One region of the Tumebacillus amylolyticus genome, then DNA from elsewhere that is predicted to be linked to it. Evidence: riboswitches for the same ligand, from Rfam matches in the RefSeq annotation. Region 1 holds a riboswitch; the other holds the start of a gene.
The links. Region 1 has a riboswitch for FMN ahead of JJB07_RS07425 (DMT family transporter). Riboswitches for the same ligand answer to the same signal wherever they lie in the genome.
Positions count from the first base shown of each region.

Region 1 (11,305 bases):
GGTCGATCTCTACCACCGACATGCCCGCCCGGTAGTCGCCGTACAGGAAGTCGATTGGAGCGACGTTCACAAGTACGGAATCGTCTCCCACACGGAAGGCCTCATCGACCAAATCGTCGAGAAACCGGCGCGCGAACAAGCGCCGTCCAACTTGGCGGTCATCGGTCGCTACGTGCTGACGCCGGATATTTTCCCGATTCTCGAACACACCGAACCGGGCAAGGGCGGCGAAATTCAATTGACCGACGCGCTCAACGTCCTGAACGCCACGGAAAAAATGAAAGCCTTCACCGTCCAAGGCAAGCGCTACGACATCGGCGACCACGCGGGCTATCTCGAAGCGTCTCTTGAATTCGCCCTGCGCCGAGACGACATCCGTCCGCGTCTGCAAGAGCACATCTTGCGTCTCGCAGAAAGCCTGACGGTCCGCGAAGGAGGACGATGAGCATGACGGCCATTCTCGTGACAGGCGGTGCTGGCTACATCGGAAGCCACACCGTCCGCCATCTTATGGAACAGGGGCACGAAGTTGTCGTGCTCGACAATTTGCAGACGGGGCACCGTGGCGCGGTGCTTACGCCGCATTTTTATGAAGGAGACATCTCCGACGCAGCTCTGATCACCGAGATTGTAAAAAAACACCGCATCACGGCGGCGGTGCATTTCGCCGCCCTGTCGCTCGTCGGCGAGTCGATGAAGTTTCCCACAAAGTACCTCGAAGCCAACACCGTCAAGTCCCAGCTCTTCGTGCATGCGCTGGTTGACAACGGTGTGAAACAACTCGTGTTCTCCTCGACGGCGGCCGTCTACGGACTTCCGACCCAAGTTCCGATCCCGGAGGACTCTCCGACACATCCGATCAACCCGTACGGTCTCTCGAAATTGTTCATTGAACAATATTTGCAGATGATGGACACGCTGCACGGCCTCAAGTGGGTCGCCCTGCGGTATTTCAATGCAGCCGGTGCTTCCGAAGACGCACGAATCGGCGAAGCGCACGATCCGGAGACGCACTTGATTCCGCTGGTCTTGCAGACGGCGCTCGGACAGCGTGAGTCTCTTTCGATCTTTGGCAACGACTACAACACGCCGGACGGCACCTGCGTCCGCGATTACATCCATGTACGAGACTTGGCAGACGCGCATGCCCGCGCCCTGCAAGCGTTGGAGAACGGCAAGCCGAGCGGCTCCTACAACGTCGGAACCGGACAGGGCTACTCCGTGCTTGAAATCGTAGAAGCGGCCCGCCGAATCACAGGGCGTGAAATTCCGACGATTTTGGCACCGCGCCGTGAGGGCGACCCGGACGTACTGGTCGCACAAGTGGACAAGATCGCCGCAGACCTCGGCTTCACCGCCAAGCACAGCGATCTCGAAACGTTGATCACGTCTGCGTGGAACTGGCACAGCCAACTCTCCTGTTGAAAAAAAGCTGACCTCCGCACCAAGTCGGAGGTCAGCTTTTTTTGTCCATCTAAAAACTCTCTTGCAAATCTTCGCGCAATTGATGGCGAATCGAGACCATGAAGAACGCCATCTGCACGGCCACAAGCAAAAACGCGAGGAAGTACGGCGTCTGGTAGTCCCCGCCGGCGATGATGAAGCCGGAGAGTGCGGTGGCACCCGATGCGGCGAACGAACGGAAGAGGTTGCGCAGGCCGGAGTGCAAACCTCGTTCCTCAAGTTTCGTAGCTTTCATCATCGACGCATCTACAAAGGCATTGACCGTGAGCGAACCGACCCCGCGCGCGAGCAGGAACGGCGCATACGCGTAGAATGGAACGGTCAGTCCCATCAGCAATTGACCGAGCATGTGCCCGCCGAACCCGAGATAGAGGAACCATCTGCGCTTGGCGGTCTGCATGAGATAGGGCGATGTCAGCGACGTGAGGAAACTCAGGAACGAGTTGAACGCAACCAGATAGCCGATGATGTCGTCGGAGAGATGAAATCTCTCCTTCATGATGACGTTCTCCAACGGTTGAATCAGCGCGAACGTCATCCCGGCAAGCGTCGCATAGATGACGTAGAGCAGAACTTGGCGGGAGGGAACGACTTTCCACGAAGTCCGTTTCTCCTCCGCTTGCTTCTCCTTGGCGATGCGATCCGACTGCGCGGGGAGAAACAAGCGCATGACGAACATGATGGCAAACAGCAGGGCGACGAGAAACATCGTGGACTGGTACATCGTGCTGCCCATCGGCATGATCGACGGCAGATGCGTACCGAGAATGTTGCCGACGGCAAGCGTCAACGTGAACGCGGCGATCAGCAAGTTGAAAGCGGTCGTCTCGTCCTCCTTGCGCTCGCACAGGCTCATGATGTACGGAAACTCGCAGGAGATAATGAACGCAGTTCCCACCGCGAGCAACACCTGCGCCAGATACAATTGAAGGGGCGTGGAAGCCAGCGGGATGGCGATATAGCCGAGGGTGGCGACGGCGACGCCGAGCGCCATCGCTTTTTTCGCACCGAAGCGGTCGGTGAAGATGCCCGCCGGGTAGGAACACAACGCCGTCACAATCGAGTTGCACGCCGTCGCGATCCCGATCACCTGCGCGTTAAAGCCCAGTGCTAAGTAATGAAAATTGAAAATGACCGCCATGCCGATTGCGACCCCGAAGACCATCTCCGAGATCAGATAAAAGTGCACAGCTCGTGGCAGACGCAACAGGGATTGAAAATAAGAGAGCATGAGACCTCCTTGTGATGTGCAAAAACAGATGAATCCATTCTAGCAAAAAACCGCTCGGCCCCGTAAGGGTGCTGAGCGGTTTTTTTCAAAAATTCGGAAGTTAAATCGCCGCGACTTCCGGCGTTTCCTCGTACATCGCTGCGATCTCCCGGGCGTAGCGCTGTTGGAGGACGTGCATGCGCACTTTGAGCGACGGCGTGAGTTCACCCGATTCGAGGGTGAGTTCGGCGGGCAGGATCGAGAATTTTTTCGGGCGTTCGAAGTTGGCGAAGTCGATCAGTTGCGTTTTGAGTTCGTTTTCAAAAAGCGCTTTCACCGCGGGATGTTCAATCAACTGAACGGTTGGTAGGTTCAGAGAATTCTCCGCCGCAAACTTTTCGAGATTGATAAAGTCCGGCACGAGCAGGGCGGACACGTACTTGCGTTTGTCGCCGATCAGAATCGCTTGCGAGATGTACGGCGAGCGCGTGATCGCCGATTCAATCGGGAACGGAGCGACGTTTTTGCCGGTGGCGAGGACGATGATGTTTTTCTTGCGCTCGACGATGCGCAGGTAGCCGTCCACGAATTCGCCGATGTCGCCCGTCATGAAGTAGCCGTCCTCGGTGAACACTTCTCGGGTTGCTTCCGGGTTTTTGTAGTAGCCGATCATCACGGACGGACCTTTGGCGAGCACTTCGCCGTCGGAGCCGATCTTCACATCGAGGTTGGACAGCGGTTTGCCGACAGTTCCGATGCGCAAGTCGGTGACCGGATTGGTCGCGATGACAGGCGAGGTTTCCGTCAGACCGTAGCCTTCGCAGACGTCGAGTCCGGCGATTTTCAGGAATTCACCGACCGTGGGAGACAGAGCTGCACCGCCCGAGACGAGCAAGCGGATGTTGCCGCCCATGCGATCACGGATCGTTTTGAACACCAGTTTGTCGAGCAACGGATGCAAAAGTTTCGACGAGAAGGTCGGAGCGGTAATCTGTTGCTTGCCGACTTTCATCGCGAGGCGGAAAATTCTTTGCTTGCCCTTCGACCCTTCGCGCACGGTGTTCATGACGCCGTCGTAGATTTTTTCAAACAAGCGCGGCACCGAGGTCATGACGGTCGGCTTCACTTCCATCAAGTTGGTGGTGATGTGCGGAAGTCCTTCGCAATACGCGAACGTTGCGCCGTTGGTCAGCATCGTAAACTGCCCGCACGTCCGCTCGAAGATATGCGAAAGCGGCAAGTAGGACAACGCAACGTCGGTCGGGAACGTCGGCAGATATTCGCGGCATCCGTCGACGTTGGCGAACAAGTTGCCGTGCGTGAGCATCACGCCCTTGGGATTGCCGGTCGTGCCGGACGTGTGGACGATCGTCGCGAGCTCTTCGTCGGAGATCGACTTCCATTCGGTCTGCGGGCCTTTTTTGCCCAGCAATTGCAGGCCGCGTTGAAGCACCGCGTCAAATGTCAGCATCCCCGGATGTTCCGGCGTGGCGGTCGGATGGAACACGATGATCGAGTGCAGAGCTTCCGTTGCGACCGAGCGAACTCGTTCTCCCAAGGCGTCCGTTTCCACGAGGACGGCTTCCACGTCGGCATTCTGCAAGATGTACTCAATTTGCGCTGCGGTGCTGGTCGGGTAGATCGGAGTGGTGACTCCTCCGCACATCATGATCCCGATGTCGGCGATCGTCCAAGCCGGACAGTTGTTCGACAGGATCGCAACTTTGCTGCCGGGTTTGACGCCGAGCTCTTGCAAGGCGTGGGCAACTCCTTGGATGCGATCCCAGAAGGCGCGATAGTTCAGCGTTTGGTACGTTCCGTTTTGTTTCCACATCAAGGCGGTATGATCGGGGTATTTCTCGACCGAGTGGTGGACGAGAGAGAGCAGGTTCGACATAGCGACACCTCCTGTAAGGTTCTGAAATCTAAAAAAAGGCGAACAGGTACAGGTGCTTCTAGTGTACGTGTCGCGTGTTTGTCCACATGACGAAATTGTCCGTTTTTATACTGACCAGTTCGTCAAATAGTGTGAAAACTCCTTCATTTGTCGAAAAAAGTTTTTATGTTACGATGGAAAAAGCGAAAGGAGTGAGGACCCATGCGGTTTTCGCGATCGGAATTGATCGAGATCATCACCCCGCACGTATTGCGAACCCTCGTGCGCTTGCACGGAGCCAAAGGGGCGCAACTGACGGAGCAAGACCTGATCGACTCGGGGCTTACCGAGGAGCAGAGAAAAGCGCTGATTCAGACCAAGCGCCTCTTGGAAAGCGGAGAGACAGGAACGTATAACGTCAATCTATAGATGCGATCACAAAAAAAGACGGCAACTCCTCGATAGGAGTGCCGTCTCTTTTTTACCCTTCGTCGTCCGATTGGTACGATTTGCGGATGTCGCGCAGGAGCTCCGCTTTGTTCTTGCGGACGCGCAAGCCGCCGACTTTGTACGAAGGGTGGATGCGAAGTTCTTTGGCCAGCGCTTGAATCTCCTTGATTCCGAGGGTATCCAGGTTGACATCGCTCACGGCAACACCTCCCACGAATCTCAAAAGACCTCTCACGCGTGCGTGCTTCGAGTGTTACTGTGCCCTGCTTTGGGGAAACCTAAGCGAGCGGAGGTGGGTAGCTCATGAAAATCTTCTTTTATGTGATCGCGTTCCTCTTGCTGTTCGTCATCTTCCTCACAGGCACAGCGAACAAAGGAATCATGGCCACCATCTTCCGAGCTTTCCAGTTTTCCAATCTCTCGTCCAACACTTCTCCCGGCAAACGATAAGCTCCAAGTCAAGTGGAATGTCGCCGTTTCTTCACACATATCATGGCGTTGGATGCGCTTTCTCGTCAGGGGCGCAAAAGACGAAGGGGTGATAGGCGATGAAGAGAACGGCGGAATTTGTTATGGGACTTATCGGTGGTATTGTCGGGATTTTGTGCGGGTTCTCCGGCGTCTTGCTCGGCAGTGTGGCAGCGTCGCTGCAGGTGGACGGAAGCGGAACGGTTTCCACAGCTTCTTGGATCGCCATCGCGGTCTCCGTGCTGGGCATCGTCGGGGCGGGGATCGTCAAGAAAAGCACGAAGCTCGGCTCGCTGTTCATGCTCATCGCGGCGGTCGTCGGCTTCATCTGCATCTCGTTCTTCTACACCGTGCCGGCGATTCTGTTCCTCATCGCGGGGATCATGGGCTTCGCTCGCAAAGGCAAGGGCGCAGTCGCCTAAGGAGAGTTCAGGAAAAAAGACCCCTTTTCGAACGGGGGTCTTTTTTTTATAATCGAAATATCTACCGACTGTTCGGTATAAACGATGGGAGTCAAGGAGTGTGAGCCGAGTTGCTGCATAAGATCCCAATTCCCACGCCGTTTCCGGTGGGCAACATCAACGTGTATTTGCTGAAAGGCCGAGATTGCTTGACGCTGGTGGATACCGGACCGTTGACGCAAGAGGCGCAGGAAGCGCTCGACGCGGGCCTGCAGAACGTCGGAGTGCGGGTGGAGGACCTCGACCAGATTTTGTTGACGCACTACCACTGCGACCATGTCGGGCTGGTGGAGAACTTGGTGAAACGAAGTCGTGCGAAAGTCCTGGCACATCCGTTCACGGGGCCGCAGATTTCGCGCAATCCGGAGTTCGAAGACGCGCGTCGGGAGTTTTATCTGGGCCTGTACCGAGGGCTTGGGTTGAACGAGGAGCAAAAGGACAAAGCGTTGGGGCAGGTGTTCGACTACCTCGATTATGTCGGAGTCGGGCATGTGGACGTCGAGTTGCAAGAGGGCGACCGTGTGCCGGGGCACGAGGAGTATGAAGTGCTGTACACGCCGGGTCATGCGTTGGACCACATCTCGCTGTATGACGAGCAGGGCGGTGTGATGGTGCTCGGCGACCATCTGATCAAGCACATCTCGTCGAATGCGTTTCTGGAACCGCCGATTCGTCGGGGCGGGGAACGTCCGCGGATGCTGATGCTGTACCAAGAAGCGCTTCGCAAAGTGCAAGCGCTGGATTGGGAGGTCGGATACGCCGGGCACGGCGGAGAAGTCAGAGGGCACAAGGAACTGATCGCCGAGCGTCTGCTGAACATGGAGCGCCGAGCGGAGAAGGTTCTGGATGTGGTGCGCTCGGGAATCAACACCGGCATCGAGATCACGCTCACGATGTTCCCGCGCCATCTCGAACAACTTCCGCTGATCATCTCCGAGACGGTCGGCCATCTCGATTGGCTGGTGCACGACGGAAAGTTGAAAGTCGAAGATGACGGCGGGCTCTGGCGGTATTCGGTTGCCGAAGAGTGTGTACGATAAAATCGGATTGACAGACAATCCCGATCGTTGTACGATGATTTTTGAATTGAATAAATACCTTCGGGGCAGGGTGAAATTCCCGACCGGCGGTGATGACCCCCCGTGTGGGTCTCAGCCCGCGACTCCCGCTTGACGTTGTTCAAACTTCGTCAAGCGGGACTGACTTGGTGCAATCCCAAGGCCGACGGTACAGTCCGGATGGAAGAAGGTAACTGAGTCTTTCCGCCACTGCGCGAAATTTGCGCACCATCGGAAGGTCTCTTTTGCTATCCAAAAAAGACCCTGACCGCCCATGTGGCGTTCAGGGTCTCTTTTTTGGGCGGAGGGTGTTTGGTTCAGTTCGAAAATTTCCGAAGGAGGTTTTTGAATTGAGTAAGGTGAATGCAAGTGCGCCCCGTATGACCGGGGTCAATCTCGTAACCGGGTGGAACGGCGTCTGGCTGATCGCGTTGGGAGCGGCCCTCTGGGGCACCGACTCCGTTTTGCGCCAGCCGTTGCTGAGCTATCTGAGCGCGACGCAGATCGTGTTGTTGGAGCATCTGTTGCTGGCGGTCTACGCCATTCCGGTGCTTTGGATCAACCGCAAGCAATTGCGGGGCTTGTCTTTGAAGGAGTGGGGGGCGATCCTCTTCATCTCATGGGGCGGATCGGCGCTCGCGACCGTGTTGTTCACAGCGGCGTTCGGGCTGGGCAATGCCAGCGTCGTCCTGCTGTTGCAGAAGCTGCAACCCGTGTTCGTGTTCCTGCTCGCTCGGGTCGTGCTCGGGGAGCGATTGACTCGCGGGTTTGGCTGGTATGTGCTGATCGCGCTGGCGGGAACCTACCTGCTGACGTTCGGCTTCGCGATGCCGTATGGAAACCAAGGGGCAAATGAAATGTTGGCTTCCGTCTTTGCCATCGGGGCGGCCGTGCTCTGGGGCGGTTCGACCGTGATGGGTCGTCTGCTTTTGAACAAGATGAGTTTTGAAACGGTGACGGGGGCACGCTTCCTGTTTGCTCTTCCGCTGTTGGCATTGCTGGTGGCACTCAACGGTACGGAAGGCGTGAACCACATCAGCATGTGGAGCAATTTCGGCACGCTGCTGGTGTTCGGCATGATCTTGCTGCAAGCCCTGCTTCCGGGCCTGATCTCGCTCTTGCTGTACTACCGCGGCCTCTCGAAGACGCCGGCGTCCTACGCGACGCTTGCTGAACTTGCGTTTCCGGCGGCCGGTCTGACGCTGAACTGGCTGTTCCTCAAGCAAGGTTTCACCCTCGGGCAGTTCATCGGGTTTGCCGTGGTCTGGGTGGTCGTGTTCCAGATTGCGCGTTTGCAAGACCGTCGATGAAGCCTGACATTCATGAAAAAACGCCGAAGTCCCTGCTCAATGCGGGCTCCGGATTTCTCGAAGGGTATTCGCACACGCTGAATCCCTATACAGGATGCAGCTACGCCTGCTCCTACTGCTACGTTCGCCGGATGCCTGTCGCTCTTTTTCGCAAGCAGGAGTGGGGGAGTTGGGTGGACGTGAAGCAGGGGGCGGCGGAGCTGTTGAAAAAAGAACTGGCGAAGGCTCGAAAAAAAGGCCCGGTCACGATCTTCATGTCCTCCGCGACCGACCCGTATCAGCCTGTGGAAAAGCAAGCCGAAGTGACGAGGTCGCTGTTGGAAGTGATGGCGGAGAATCTCCCCGACTTTCTGTTCGTGCAGACGAGGAGCCCTTTGGTGGCAAGGGATGTCGAGTTGTTCCAACGCTTTGGGAACCGCATTCGCATCTCGATGACGGTGGAGACCGACCGTGAAGACATCCGCCGCCTGTTTGCGCCCAAAGCACCTCCGATTCCCGCACGGCTGAACGCCTTGCGCCGGATCGTGGAGGCCGGAGTCCCGGCGCAAGCGACGGTGGCTCCGTTTTTACCGAGCACGGAGGGGTTTGCAGACGTGTTGGCTGACGTGGTGGATCGAGTCTGTGTCGATGACTACCGCCTCGGTGACGGCAGCGGAGGCAAGCGAACGGAACGTCTGGGGATTCCCGAGCTGTATGAAGCGAACGGGCTGCAAGAGTGGTATGAGCCGGATGCGTACTTGCGCGTGGTGGAACGCCTGCGTGAAGTGCTCCCGGCAGAGAAGGTGCTGGTCAGCCAACAGGGCTTTCTCCCGTAAGTGCAAAGAGTTGAATGATCAGAATTCTGAAACGCTTGGGGTACGTACACCATCGTTTCAGAATTTTTTTATGCGTAAATATCTTCCAATTTTCCGGTTTATCAGATACGATGTGATAGTACGGTTTTAATGAAGACTTTAATTTTATTTTGCAGGTTGGCTTACCTAACGATGATTGAGTTCACGGCGTAAGATTTAGCCCAGATCGCAGAAGGATATCTCAGTTGGTGAAGAATTACATTGTGACAGTAGGGATTTGCAAGCATAACGAAAGATTTTGATTGAGGTGGTGAGTCCAATAAAAACGAGTCACATGTTTCGCTTGATAGGGTCTTCTGTTCTCTTTGGAGTGCTGTTTGGTTCCGCCGTCATCCAAGACTCCTTTTTGCATCTCTATAAAAAATGGGTGCCGACGAATCCGGGTTATATCTGGGAGTTCTTCCCCGAGAATGTTGTGTGCCTCGTGTTTGCCCTCTGGCTCTGCCCCGAACCTGTAAAACCGTTAAAAGTGCTAGGGTATTACCTTCTGAGTTTTACGATCTGTTTCATGATCCGGATGGTCTTTATGATGCTCTCGACGATGCACAAAGGGCCGATGATGATAAATTGAAAAAAAGCCTCGGTCCTGTGACCGTGGCTTTTTCGATGTTACAGCGGGATGGACACCACATGTTCATCCCAGTTTTCTTCATGGTGGAGTCGGGTCTTGATCACGATACGATCTCGGTACACCTCGACGAAGCGGGACTCACTCCGCTCGCCGTGCGGGTGCATGTACAACTGCTCGCCGCGTTTTTCCGAGCCTTGAACGGGCTCTCGTGTGACTTCGATCGGTTCGTAGACGGAACCTAACCCAAGGAAATGCACGCCGTTTTTCACGACGCTTTCACTGGGCTCCACGGCGTCGATGTGCGAATGACCCGAGAACCACACGAGATGTTTGTGCGTGGCGGCGATCTTCATCAACCGGGCCGTCTGCACCGCGCTCACACCGGGGTCCGACTTGCCGACCGTGCCGTCGAGCGGCTGGTGGAGGAACACGAACGTCGGGGCATCGGGGGCGGAGCGGAGCGTTTTTTCAAACCAAGCGAGCTGTCGGTCGGAGAGCCACGCTGCTTCGCCGATCTGTTTTTGTTTCTCCATGTACTGTTCGGGGGATAAGAAGATCAGGTGAACGCCCTTGACCCATTTGTCGTAGTAGATGTTTTGCAGCCCAAACGTGCGCTTGAACTGCTCCTTCGCCAACGCATCGTTCCACTTCGGGTTGTTCCACGACGCGTAATAGTCGTGGTTGCCCATCGTCGGATACACCGGGCTCCCCGCGTGATCGTCCGCAATCTGGCGGGCAAGAGACAGGGAAAGCGCACTCCCGTTGGTGGTCAAGTCTCCATCGACGACATCAAAGTCCGGCTGAAACTGCCGCAAATCGCGCAGAGCATTGGCAAACTTCAGCGCCCCGTCCACATGAGGGGGCTCCCACCAAGACACGACATGGACGTCTGAGAGCACGCCGAACTTCAACAGAGGCTTCTCCACAGCGGGACTCTCCTCCGGAGCAGCAGAATGAGCCGGGCGCAGGACGAAGACAAACAGCAGAGCGACGACGACAGCGAACGTGATCGGCAAGAGACGGTTCCTCACTCGCGAGCCCTCCTCGGTCTGTTTCGGTCGTCCTAGTCTGCCCAGTCGGGAGGAAATCCACGCTTTATATGGAAACTCTACTTCTATACACGAAAAAATTGGAGGCAACCTAGATGTCGATCTACGACGTGCGTATCTCCCGAATTCGGGACTGGATGAAGGAACGAAATGTGGAAGTGGTTCTGGTCACTTCACCGCCGAACGTATTTTACTTGACCGGCTTTGATTGCCACCCGCACGAGCGCTTCATGGCGCTGTGCTTGTACGCATCGGGCACGGAAGCGCTGTTCGTGCCGACGCTTGAGAAGGAAGCGGCCGAGAAGTCCGGTTTCTCGCGCATCGTCACCGTCTCCGATACGGACAACCCGATGGACAAAGTCCGCGACGTGGTCGGGGACGGCCCGTTTGGCTCTCTCGCCATCGAGAAACAACACCTGACCGTCGCACGCCTTGAACAATTGCAGACCGTCTTCGGCACGGAGCCGACCGTTGCCGCCGAAGACCTCCTGCTCGGCATGCGCCTGCAAAAGGACGAAGCCGAAATCGCGATCA
Region 1 covers NZ_JAEQNB010000002.1:109,750-121,054, reverse strand. Annotated here, with positions in the region: gene galU (UTP--glucose-1-phosphate uridylyltransferase GalU) at 1-445, shown strand, start outside; gene galE (UDP-glucose 4-epimerase GalE) at 448-1,425, shown strand; gene JJB07_RS07460 (MFS transporter) at 1,475-2,695, opposite strand; gene JJB07_RS07455 (AMP-dependent synthetase/ligase) at 2,796-4,571, opposite strand; gene JJB07_RS07450 (hypothetical protein) at 4,773-4,979, shown strand; gene JJB07_RS07445 (hypothetical protein) at 5,032-5,199, opposite strand; gene JJB07_RS07440 (hypothetical protein) at 5,304-5,450, shown strand; gene JJB07_RS07435 (DUF4064 domain-containing protein) at 5,549-5,890, shown strand; gene JJB07_RS07430 (MBL fold metallo-hydrolase) at 6,001-6,969, shown strand; FMN riboswitch at 7,022-7,183, shown strand; gene JJB07_RS07425 (DMT family transporter) at 7,347-8,297, shown strand; gene JJB07_RS07420 (SPL family radical SAM protein) at 8,294-9,112, shown strand; gene JJB07_RS07415 (metallophosphoesterase) at 9,761-10,753, opposite strand; gene JJB07_RS07410 (M24 family metallopeptidase) at 10,867-11,305, shown strand, end outside.

Region 2 (11,305 bases), on a different contig from region 1:
CATAGTTGAAGTGCAACGCGGTGACCTCCACTTTTTCAACCAAGGTCAACACGTGATCCACCACGTTTTGCGCGATGGACTGGCTGTGCCAGATCTCTTGGGTGTGCAGGTCTTTGACGACCGCCCCGTTGTGGGAAACGACGAGGCCGGGTGTTTTCAACAGGTCCAGATGCGTGCGAACGGCACTCGCCATCCGACCTGTTGCCAGCAGAACATGCAAGCCTTGCTCCGCCGCCGCCTGTACAGCTTTGATGGTGCGCTCGGAGAGGGCATGCTCTGCGTTGAGCAACGTCCCGTCCATGTCGAACGCAACCAGTTTGTACGTCTGCTCCGGCAGAGCTTGGATCTGTTCGACCAGCCGCGACTGTTCGACTGTGATCACCTGACTCATGCGGACGCCCCTTGCAGCAGTTGGTACGCGTCATCAACGGTTTTGATCTTGCCCGCTGCGGTGGTCGGAATTTTGACCCCAAACTTTTGGCGGATGAGCATGACGACTTTTACGATGTCAACGGAACTTACACCGACATCGCCCACCCACAGGGCTTGCGGTTGGATTTTTTCAGCATCGAGGTTCAAGCGCTCGGCAACAGCCGCAGCAAACGTATCGAAATCAGGCATCGTTATCTCTCCATTCCGGCAGCAATTTTTTCTTGCACAAAGTTGAGGGTGAGTTCAAACAGTTCCTGTTGGTGATACGGGAAGGAGTGGTGTCCGCCTTCGATCACGTCCAGACGTTTGAGGCCCGGGGTATCTGCGATTTTTGTCATCAACTCTTCCACAGCGGACAGCGGTACGGTTGCGTCCTCGGTGCCGTGGATGATCAAGAGCGGATGCGTGATGCGGGAAACTTCTTGGACCATGTCGAGGTCGGTCGCGTAATCCAAGATCTTCGGACCTGCGGTGAACAGTTGGTCTTGGTAGAGGAAATCCGCTTCGTCGCCCTCTTCCAACACGCTCATCGCATCTTCCCCGATCAGGCGGCGCATCGTGTCCGACAGATCGGTGAACGGCGCCCACGCGATCGTGCGCCAGATTTCCGGGTTGCGGGACGCGGCACGAAGGGCTGTTACAGCGCCCATGCAGTGTCCAACGACTCCGACGCGGGAGGAATCGACGCTCGGAAGAGCGGAGATGGCGCGGACGGCAGCTTCGAGGTCATCCAACTCACGATCCAAGGTCAGATCGATCAGGTCGCCCTCGCTGTCACCGGAACCGGCGAAGTCAAAGCGGAAAATCGACACGTTGCGCTCCGCTGCGTAGCGGCCAAACTCGACAAAGCGGCGGCTTCCTCCAACTTTGGTTCCTGCAAATCCGTGGCAGACGATCAGGCACGGGTGCGGGCCTTCGCCCTGTCCATGATGCATGACCCCGACCAGTTCTTGACCGCGGGAGTTTTCAAAGACGATTCCTTCGAGTCTTTTCGGCATGGAACTCACTCCTTTCATTTCGGGGTGGCAACGGCAACCGCCACCGCGTACTCTCGATGATGCGAAATTGACAATTCTAGTTGGTCGAGGGAAAGGGTTTGAAACCATTCCAAGGCTCGACCGCTGAGTCGGACACGAGGCTCACCGTTTTCAGCGCTGAGAATTTCAATGTCTACGAGGGAGATATCCCCCAGCCCGCACCCGAGAACTTTCAGAACAGCTTCCTTCGCCGCGAATCGACCCGCCTTGCGGGCGAGATGGTTCGGATCGCCGTCGACGTCCGCCCATTCCGCCCGGGTGAACACCAGATCAACCGAGGCTTCGTCAAACTGCTCAAAGTCATCGAGGTGGGTGATGTCGATTCCGATCTTCACGCGACGAACGCGGGAGACCAGCGAATCAGAGAGGCAGCAACGGTCAAACCTGCGCCGAACCCGACCATCAGGACCAGGTCGCCCGGTTGCAGACGGTTTTGCTCGGAAGCATCGATCAGCGCCAACGGTACCGATGCGGCAGAGGTGTTGCCGTATTTTTCGATATTGATCATGAACTTGTCCATCGGGATGCCCAGTGCATCCGAGACCGCTTCGATGATGTGGACGTTCGCTTGATGCGGCACGATCAGGGCCACGTCGCTGAGATCCACACCCGCTTTCTCCGTCGTGTCGAGGAGTGCATCGCAGACCATCGGTACGACTTGCTGGAACAACTCCAAGCCTTTCATTTTCAAAAAGTGCTGGCGGTTCTCGATGGTTTCGGGCGAGGCCGGCATTGCGGTGCCGCCGCCCGGCATATGAAGCAGAGTTTCGCCCGATCCGTCCGAACGAAGTACACTGCCAAGGAAGTGATCGACGGTGTCCGCTTCGAGGAATGCAGCCGCAGCTCCGTCACCGAACAGGACACAGGTTGCGCGGTCTTCCCAATCGAGGAAGCGCGAGTAGACTTCGGAGCCGATGACGAGCGCGTTTTTCATCGTGCCTGCTTTGATGAACTGCGCCGCCGTTTCCAAGGTGTAAACGAATCCGGAGCAAGCAGCTGCCAGATCGAAGGCCGCCGCGTTGGTTGCACCGATCGCATGTTGAACTTTGCAAGCGGTCGACGGGAACGGGCTGTCCGCCATCATCGTCGCGACCAGAACCAGATCGATTTCCGCCGGGTCGATGCCGCGTTTGCGAATCGTCTCTTGCGCTGCTTTGATCGCCAGGACCGACGTGCTTTCCTCAGGTGCCGCAATGCGACGCTCCTGGATGCCGGTGCGCGAGCGAATCCATTCATCGGACGTGTCGACGATTTGTTCGAGATCTCGGTTCGTCATGATCTTCTCGGGAAGGTAACGTCCGAGAGCTGTTAGAATAACTCCCATGTTGATTCACCTCTTTTGTTGTCATGTTTTTGGGTTACGTTTACTATATCATCGCTTAAAATACAGTGATTTTCGAATTAGAGCGTTTCTTGTCAAACCGCCGTCGAATGACAGTCGATTTCTGCGCCGATTCCTAAAAGTGGTATTCAAATACGAATATACGAAAAGCGAGACTTTTGCCCCACAAAAAAAAGGACCCTGCCCCGATGGCATGGTCCTTTTCGACTAGGAAATGTTAGGTTTTTGTTGATTCTTGGGGAAGCTCAAGGTGATCACAAATCCAAGTACGCCGAACACGGCGGTGAGGATGAACGTGTAGTGCAACCCGCTGCCGAACGCATCCTTCAAGGAATTCAACAACTCCGGAGGCAGGTGCGGTCTGCGGCTCTCATCGAGCAACGCGTTGGAAGCATCGAGCGGGTTCGGAATGCCTTTTTGCGAGAGGTCGTTGAGAATCTTGGCGTTCATGAGCGCCCCCATGATCGCCACCCCGACACCCGACCCAAGCGACCGCACGAATTGGAGAGAGGCGGTCGCAATGCCCCGTTGGTTCCACGTGACGGCCGACTGCGTCGCGACAGTAAACGACATCGTCGACAACCCCATGCCAAATCCGATGATAAACAGCGTGACCATCGGATACCAAGTGCCCATCGCCTCGGTGGTGAAACTGATCAGCACCGAACCGACCGCGATGAAAGCAAGTCCTGTAATCGATGTGTTGCGGAACCCCCATTTGATCAGGCGGTTGCCGCCGATAAACGACGCCAGCGGCCAGCCGATCGACAGCGGCATCAACACCATTCCTGCCATCGTCGGGCTTTCTCCGAGTACCCCTTGGATGTAGGACGGAATGTACGAATTCAGCCCCATCAGCACAGCGCCTGACAGGAAGTTCGCAGCGGCGGAGACGGCGATGGTCGGATTGCGATAGAGGTCAAAGGAAATCATCGGCTCCGAAACTCGACGTTCATTCAGGAAGAACCAGATGAAAAATACAACAGCCAACGCGAACAGACCCATGATCTGCATCGACATCCACGGATACTGCGACCCCCCGCTCAGAAGCGCCAGCAACAACGTGGTCATCGAGACGGCCAGCGTGAACGAGCCGATATAGTCGATTTTGTGTGTTTTGCGCTCGATGTTCTCGTGGAGGGCGACGAACAGCACGATCATCGCGATGATCCCGAACGGGACGTTTATGTAGAAGACCCACTCCCACGAGAGAAACTTGATGATCAGACCGCCGAGCAAAGGCCCAATGATGGCGGAGATGCCCCAGACGCTGGAGAGCAGCCCTTGGAACTTGCCTCGCTCCTCCACGGTGAAGATGTCGCCGATGATCGTCGTCGCCACCGCCATGATGCCCCCGGCACCGAGACCTTGGACAACGCGGAAGATGATCAACTGCTCCATGGAACCTGCCATCGCGCAGAGAACGGAGCCCAAGATGATGAACGCCGCACCGAGCATGAAGATGATCTTGCGCCCGAAGAGATCGGAGAGCTTGCCGTAGATCGGCACGGTGACGGTTGAAGCGAGCAAGAACGCCGAGAACACCCACGACATGATCGGCAAGCCCCCGAGCGTCCCGATAATCGTCGGCATCGCAGTCCCCACAATCGACACGTCGATCGCTGACAGGAAGTTCGCAAGCAACACGGCGATCAACACCGCTTTGCGATTCGTTTGGTTTGGCATGCCAGTGAAGATCCCCTTTCTGGTACGTTCGCACTCTGTAGAGTGCCCTATTTTGATGAACTACCCTCAGTATACAGGTGGGTTAGTATATTTACCATATGCGATTGTACTGGAAGTCACAAAAAAAAGCCGTGCTCCTCATGAGGAGAGCACGGCTTCTTTCTTATTAAAACAGTTTCCCGAGGTTTGCCATCTCGATGGCGGTGACGGCAGCTTCCCAGCCTTTGTTGCCCGCTTTGGTGCCGGCACGCTCGATGGCTTGTTCGATCGAATCAACGGTCAGGACGCCGAAGATCGTCGGTACGCCGGTGTCAAGAGCGACTTTGGAAACGCCCTTGGCCGCTTCGTTGCAGACGTAGTCAAAGTGCGGAGTGGACCCGCGGATGACGGCGCCGAGAGTGATGACGGCGTCGTACTTGCCGGAAGCGGACATTTTTTGTGCGATCAACGGGATTTCAAATGCGCCGGGTACCCACGCGACATCCACCGCATCTTCGTCTACCCCGTGACGCTTGAATGCGTCAAGAGCACCGCCGAGCAGTTTGCTTCCGATAAATTCATTGAATCGACCGACGACCACGCCTACGCGCAGGCCGGTGCCAATCAGATTGCCTTCGAGGAAATTCGCCATTGTAAGTTGTTCTCCCTTCGTGATTACAGTTGAATGAGCTTCTTGAGCGGTACAGTTTCGACGATTTCGAGCCCGTATCCCAAGAGCCCCGCAAATTTGCGAGGGTTGTTGCTGAGCAGGCGCATCTTGCTGACGCCGAGGTCGCGCAGAATTTGCGCGCCGATGCCGTAGTCTTGCGCATCTGCCATGTCCTGCCCTTTGATTTTCGCCGCCAGACTGCGCTCTTGCGACGTGTTGCGGATGTGCAGGAGCACACCGCTGCCGTTCTCTTCAATCGCACGCATCGCAGCTTGTAATTGCGTCCCGCACTGGCAGGCATGCGAACCGAAGATATCCCCCATCGGGCATTCCTTGCGCACGCGCACCAAGGTCGGTGCTTGGGAGTCGATGTCGCCCTTGACGAACGCGAGATGCTCTTGTCCATCCAACAAGTTGGTGTAGACATGCAGGTCGAACGTGCCGGAGTCGGTTTCCACCTTCGTCGACGCCGAGCGCTCGACCAATTTCTCACGGTCCTTGCGGTACGCGATCAACTCCGCGATGGTGATCATCTTCAGATCGAATTCCTGTGCGATCAACGCGAGGTCCGGTACGCGGGCCATCGTGCCGTCCGCTTTCAACACTTCGCAGATCACACCCGCCGGATAGCTGCCTGCCAGTCGAGCCAAGTCGACCGCCGCTTCGGTGTGACCGGGGCGGCGAAGCACGCCGCCGTTTTTGGCGATGAGCGGGAAGATGTGGCCCGGTTTCTTGAAGTCTTTGCCGCCGACATTTTCGTCGATCAGCGCCGCCACCGTCGCCGAGCGCTCGTGTGCCGAGATGCCGGTGGTCGTGCTATGCTTGGCATCGACGGAGACGGTGAACGCCGTACCGTGCTGGTCGGTGTTCACATGAACCATCGGACGCAACTCGAGTTGCGCCGCACGGTCTTCCGTAATCGGCACGCAGACGAGTCCGCGGCCGTGTGTGATCATGAAATTGATCGTCTGCGCTGTGGTGCGGTCGGCGAGCGCGATGAAGTCGCCTTCGTTCTCACGATCTTCGTCATCCACGACGATGACGACTTTGCCGGCCTTGAGGTCTTCTACCGCTTCTTCGATGGTGTGAAACATGGGAATTTCCCCCTCACGCGAATCCATTGTTGCGCAGGAAGTCAAGGCTCAGGCGGGTACTCTCGCTCTGGGAATTGGCTCCCGGCAGATGCGGCCCCAACAGCCGCTCGACGTATTTGCCGATGATGTCGACTTCCAAATTGACGGTCGACCCGACCCGACGATGCCGCAAGACGGTAATCATCCACGTATGCGGGATGACCGAGATGCGAAATGACTCGCTGTCCACGTCCATGACGGTCAGCGAAACGCCGTCGATGGTGATCGAACCTTTCTCGACGACGTAGCGCAAGACGTTCGGCGGTGCCGAGAAACGAACGACTTTGGCGATGTCCTCTTCCTGGAGAGAGACCAACCGTCCGACGCCGTCGATATGCCCCGACACGATGTGCCCGCCAAAACGACCCCCCATCTGCATTGCCCGCTCCAAGTTGACCGGCGAGTTGGCAGACAGTTCATGCAGCGTGGTCCGGCGCATCGTCTCCGGCACGACATCGACGGTAAACGAAGACTTGTCAAACGCCGTGACGGTCAGGCAGATGCCGTTGACTGCGATGGAGTCGCCGAGCGCGACGCCGTCAAGAACTTTCGTAGACTTGATTTTCAGATGAATCGCATGACCGGACGGGCGAATCTCCGCAACCGTCCCGACCTCTTCAACGAGTCCAGTGAACATCTACTGCTGCTCCCCTTCATACACCGGGTAGCCGGTGATACAAATGTCGTCACCATATGTAGTTACGGAAATGTCGCGCAGGGTGACGGCCTGCGACATTTTTTCAAAACCTGCTCCGGCATACGGCGTCGGCGCTCCTGCGCCTCCGATGAGCTTGGGCGCGATGAAGGCCATTACTTTGTCGATCAACCCCGCTTGCAAAAAAGCGCCGTTGACCGTCGCCCCGCCCTCGACGAGCAAGTGGGTGATGCCGTTTGCGTACAACAGGTCGAGCACGGCGGCGACATCGTGCGGCGCAGACTTCAAAATCTGCACGCCGCGCGCACGCAGGCGGGCACTTTTTTCCGCATCCGCTCCCCCGGACGTGATGATCCAAGTCGGAGCGATGCTTGTGTCCAGAACTTTCGCCGTCTCCTCGATTTGCAACGAGGAGTCGAGGATGATCCGAGTCGGATGCTTGCCTCCGCCCTCAGGCATTCGAGTCGTCAATTCAGGATCGTCTGCACGGACGGTGCCGATCCCGACGAGGATGCCGTCGACTTCGTTTCGCAGTTGATGCACGGCGACGCGAGCGTCCGGGCCGGTGATCCAGCGGGAGTCGCCCGTATGCGCCGCAATTTTGCCATCGAGTGTCATCGCGGTTTTGATCACGACAAACGGTCTCGACGTGCGCATGTTGTGCAAAAAGCGCTCGTTGAGCGCCACCGCCTGCGATTCCAACACGCCGACTTCCACTTCGATCCCATGCGCACGAATTCGGTTGATCCCGTTTCCGGCAACCAGCGGATTCGGGTCGGTCATCGCGACGACGACTTTTTTGACTTTGGACGAGATCACAAGATCTGCACAGGGCGGCGTCTTGCCGTGATGGCTGCAGGGTTCCAGCGTCACGTACAACGTAGCGCCCTCCGCATGCTCGCCCGCCATTCGAAACGCGTGTACTTCTGCGTGCGGCTCGCCCGCTTTCAGATGGGCACCGAAACCGACGATACGACCGTCCTTGACGAGTACGGCGCCGACCAGCGGATTCGGATTGGTTTGCCCTTTCGCCTGAGCTGCGAGGTCCAACGCCATCTGCATGTACTGTACATCGGTCATGGCGAACATCCATCCCTTCTATAGAGAACAATGAGATAAAAAAAGCCCTGAAATCAGTAAAAAACTGACTTCAGGGCTCTTGATTGCGTTGCGTACGGACAGACTTCCCCCCTTGTCTAAAAAAGGGTACACTTCCCCGTCTGCCGTCCAAACACATTCCTTCTCCCATCCGGACTGTACCGTCGGTTCTGGAATCGCACCAGATCCTGCACCGCAAGCAAGCTTGCAGGCTCGCGGACTCGTCTCCTGTAGGAACAGGAGCATCACCGCCGGTTGGGAATTGGCCGAAGCCTCACCACACCCTGAAGGAACTACATGGAGTTCAGTATTCAGTATAGCCTTACTTTCCCAATGCGTCTACCCACCTTACCCAACGTACAAGTTGCCTTCCGGATACTTGAGGTTGGCTTTGTCCACTTGACGGGCGGCCAATGCCACCGCAATGGTCAGCGGGCCAAGACGTCCAATGTACATCAAGATGATGATCAACACGCGACCCGGATCGCTCAACGTCGGGGTCAAATTCGTTGACAGACCGACCGTCGCAAACGCCGATGTCGTTTCAAACAGCAGTCTCAGGAAATCGACGTGCTCTGTAATCGTCAAGATCATCGTCGAGAACACAACCAGCAAAACGGCCATCACCGAAATGACCAACGACTTGTAAATCGTCTGCCGTGCAACTTGACGGCCAAACACCACCGTATTCTCACGGTTCGAAATGACGTTGATGATATAGAGCATGATCACAAACGACGTGACCGTCTTGATCCCGCCCCCTGTCGAACCGGGGCTCGCCCCGATGAACATCAAGATCACCGACCAGAGCAGACCGCCCTGGGTCATCGTCTCATAATTAATCGACGCATACCCCGCTGTACGAGCGGTTACCGATGCGAAGAACGAGGCCAGCCACTTCGTTCCTTCCGAGAAAGAGCCGATCGTTCCCAGATTGTCGTTCTCAAACAAATAGTATCCAATCGTACCGACCACAAGCAAGAACGCCGTCGTGATCAGGACCAACTTGGTATGCAACATCGTCCGCTCCCGACGAAACAGACGCGGCATGTCGGCGAGTACCGTGAATCCCAAACCGCCGAGAATGATCAAGAAACCGATGCAGACGTTGACCGTCGGGTCGCCGACATAGTCAGAAATCGACTTGTAGTCGCCAAACAAATCAAACCCCGCGTTGCAAAACGCCGATATCGAGTGAAACACACCGTAATAGATCGCACGTCCCAACGGCATGTCGAATGAAAAACGAGTCGCCAAGATACCGGCAAACACCAACTCAATCCCCATCGTGATCAACACGACGTTGCGCGCCAGACGGATCAACCCTTCCAGCGTCGAGACGTTGAGCGCCTCTTGGAGCAACAACCGTTCCTTCAACCCGATCTTGCGCCCTGTCATAATCGTTATGAACGTCGCGAGGGTCATGAATCCCAAGCCCCCGATTTGAATCAACGAGATGAGGACGATCTGACCAAAATGATTAAAATAGGTGCCCGTGTCCACGACGATCAACCCGGTGACGCAGACGGCAGACGTCGCCTCGACCAAAGCATCGAGAAAGCGCAGACTTTCGCCGCTTTGCGACGCGATTGGCAACGAGAGCAAGATCGCCCCAACTAAGATCAGGCCTGCAAACCCGATGACCAATACCCGCGCAGGGGTGAAGAAACGCCATTTCTTCGTCTTTTGCATTGTTCTACCCCCTATGTATCTGTAACAGGAAGATTTTACATGGGATTCGCAAGTCTAGCAAGCACTTCCTGTAAATTACTAACTTTGCATTGGTCAATATCGTGTACTACAATAAGAGATGGCTCAAACATAGCGACATGATTCTCAACCGGTGGAGTGTGAGCGAATGAAAAAAGTTTGGACCTGGTGCCTCACCGTCGGACTCCTGATCGGTCTGGTGTCCTCAACTAGTATTCCCCAAGCAAACGCAAGTGATGAGACTCCGACCGGATTGACCGCCAAGGGCGCGGTCGTCCTCGACATGCAATCCGGTCAAGTGTTATTTGATGATCATAAAGACATTCAAGCCTTCCCCGCTTCGATCACGAAAGTTATGACCTGTATCCTCGCTCTGGAAAAAGGCGGTCTCCAGGACATGGTCACCACCTCGGAACTCGCCCGAAACCAAGAGGGCAATCGCGTCTACCTCGAAGTCGGCGAACAGGAGCCCTTGGAACAGATGCTCTACGGCCTCATGCTGAACTCCGGCAATGACGCAGCCGTCGCCATCGCCGAACACATCGGGGGCTCCGTCCCGAAATTTGCCGAGATGATGAACGCGAAAGCCAAGGAACTCGGCGCAACCCACACGCACTTCGTCACTCCCAACGGACTTCACGATGACAATCACTATACCACGCCGTACGATATGGCCTTGATCGCCAATTATGCGATGAAAAATTCAAAATTTCGGGAAATTGTCTCCACCCAATATTACGACTGGCACGGCCAAGCCTGGGAATCCCGTCTCGTCAACATCAATCCGATGCTCTGGAACTACGACGGAGTCACGGGCGTCAAGACCGGATTCACCGACCAAGCCCAGCAGACGATGATCGCATCTGCCAAACGCGGCGACCGCGAAGTGATGGCGGTCGTGATGGGCGTTCAGTTGAAACAGACCATTCGACTGGAAACTACGCAACTGCTCGACTACGGCTTCGACCATTTCACCACGCAACGACTCGCGCACGCGGGCGATTCCCTCGCGACGTTCGAAGTCAATGGCACCAAGGTCCCGGCCATTCTGCACCAAGACGTCTACGGCACAACCCCCAAGACGTCCACAGCCAAAAAAGAGCCGTCCGTTCACCTCTCGGTTCCCGCGGCTCCTTTTCCCAAGGGTTCGAAAGTCGGGCGAGTTGAATTCCACTTGGACGACCAATCGGTCGTTTCTGCAGATTTGTTCTCGCCTCAAGACGTCCTCTCCCCGACACTTCCGACCAGTCAGCTCAAAACACGAACATTCGGCTACCTCGCTCTCGGAGCGGCCGTGTTCGCCGCACTCGCGTTCTGGATGTGGCAACGACGCATTCGCCGAACCCGGAAATCAACCGTAACCTATGATGGAAACTAAATTTATGGACAAAAAAGGAAGCCCTGCGCCACTCGTCGCAGGGCTTTTTTTCAGAAAAAAGAAAATTTCCAATTGCATTGAATACGAACAATGAAGTAGAATGAATGTGAATCATTCGTGATATTCCTATAAACCTCATAAAGGATGGTGCTCCACTTGTTTACAACTCGTAAACTTCGCATGTC
Region 2 covers NZ_JAEQNB010000004.1:100,212-111,516, reverse strand. Annotated here, with positions in the region: gene JJB07_RS13335 (Cof-type HAD-IIB family hydrolase) at 1-391, opposite strand, end outside; gene JJB07_RS13330 (acyl carrier protein) at 388-621, opposite strand; gene JJB07_RS13325 (alpha/beta hydrolase) at 624-1,430, opposite strand; gene acpS (holo-ACP synthase) at 1,445-1,804, opposite strand; gene JJB07_RS13315 (beta-ketoacyl-ACP synthase III) at 1,801-2,793, opposite strand; gene JJB07_RS13310 (MDR family MFS transporter) at 3,019-4,497, opposite strand; gene ribH (6,7-dimethyl-8-ribityllumazine synthase) at 4,664-5,128, opposite strand; gene ribB (3,4-dihydroxy-2-butanone-4-phosphate synthase) at 5,152-6,240, opposite strand; gene JJB07_RS13295 (riboflavin synthase) at 6,254-6,916, opposite strand; gene ribD (bifunctional diaminohydroxyphosphoribosylaminopyrimidine deaminase/5-amino-6-(5-phosphoribosylamino)uracil reductase RibD) at 6,917-8,014, opposite strand; FMN riboswitch at 8,168-8,328, opposite strand; gene JJB07_RS13285 (TrkH family potassium uptake protein) at 8,381-9,724, opposite strand; gene JJB07_RS13280 (D-alanyl-D-alanine carboxypeptidase family protein) at 9,891-11,120, shown strand; gene JJB07_RS13275 (lamin tail domain-containing protein) at 11,277-11,305, shown strand, end outside.
Region 2: linked by a shared signal. The riboswitch ahead of ribD (bifunctional diaminohydroxyphosphoribosylaminopyrimidine deaminase/5-amino-6-(5-phosphoribosylamino)uracil reductase RibD) and the one ahead of JJB07_RS07425 (DMT family transporter) in region 1 are both predicted to bind FMN.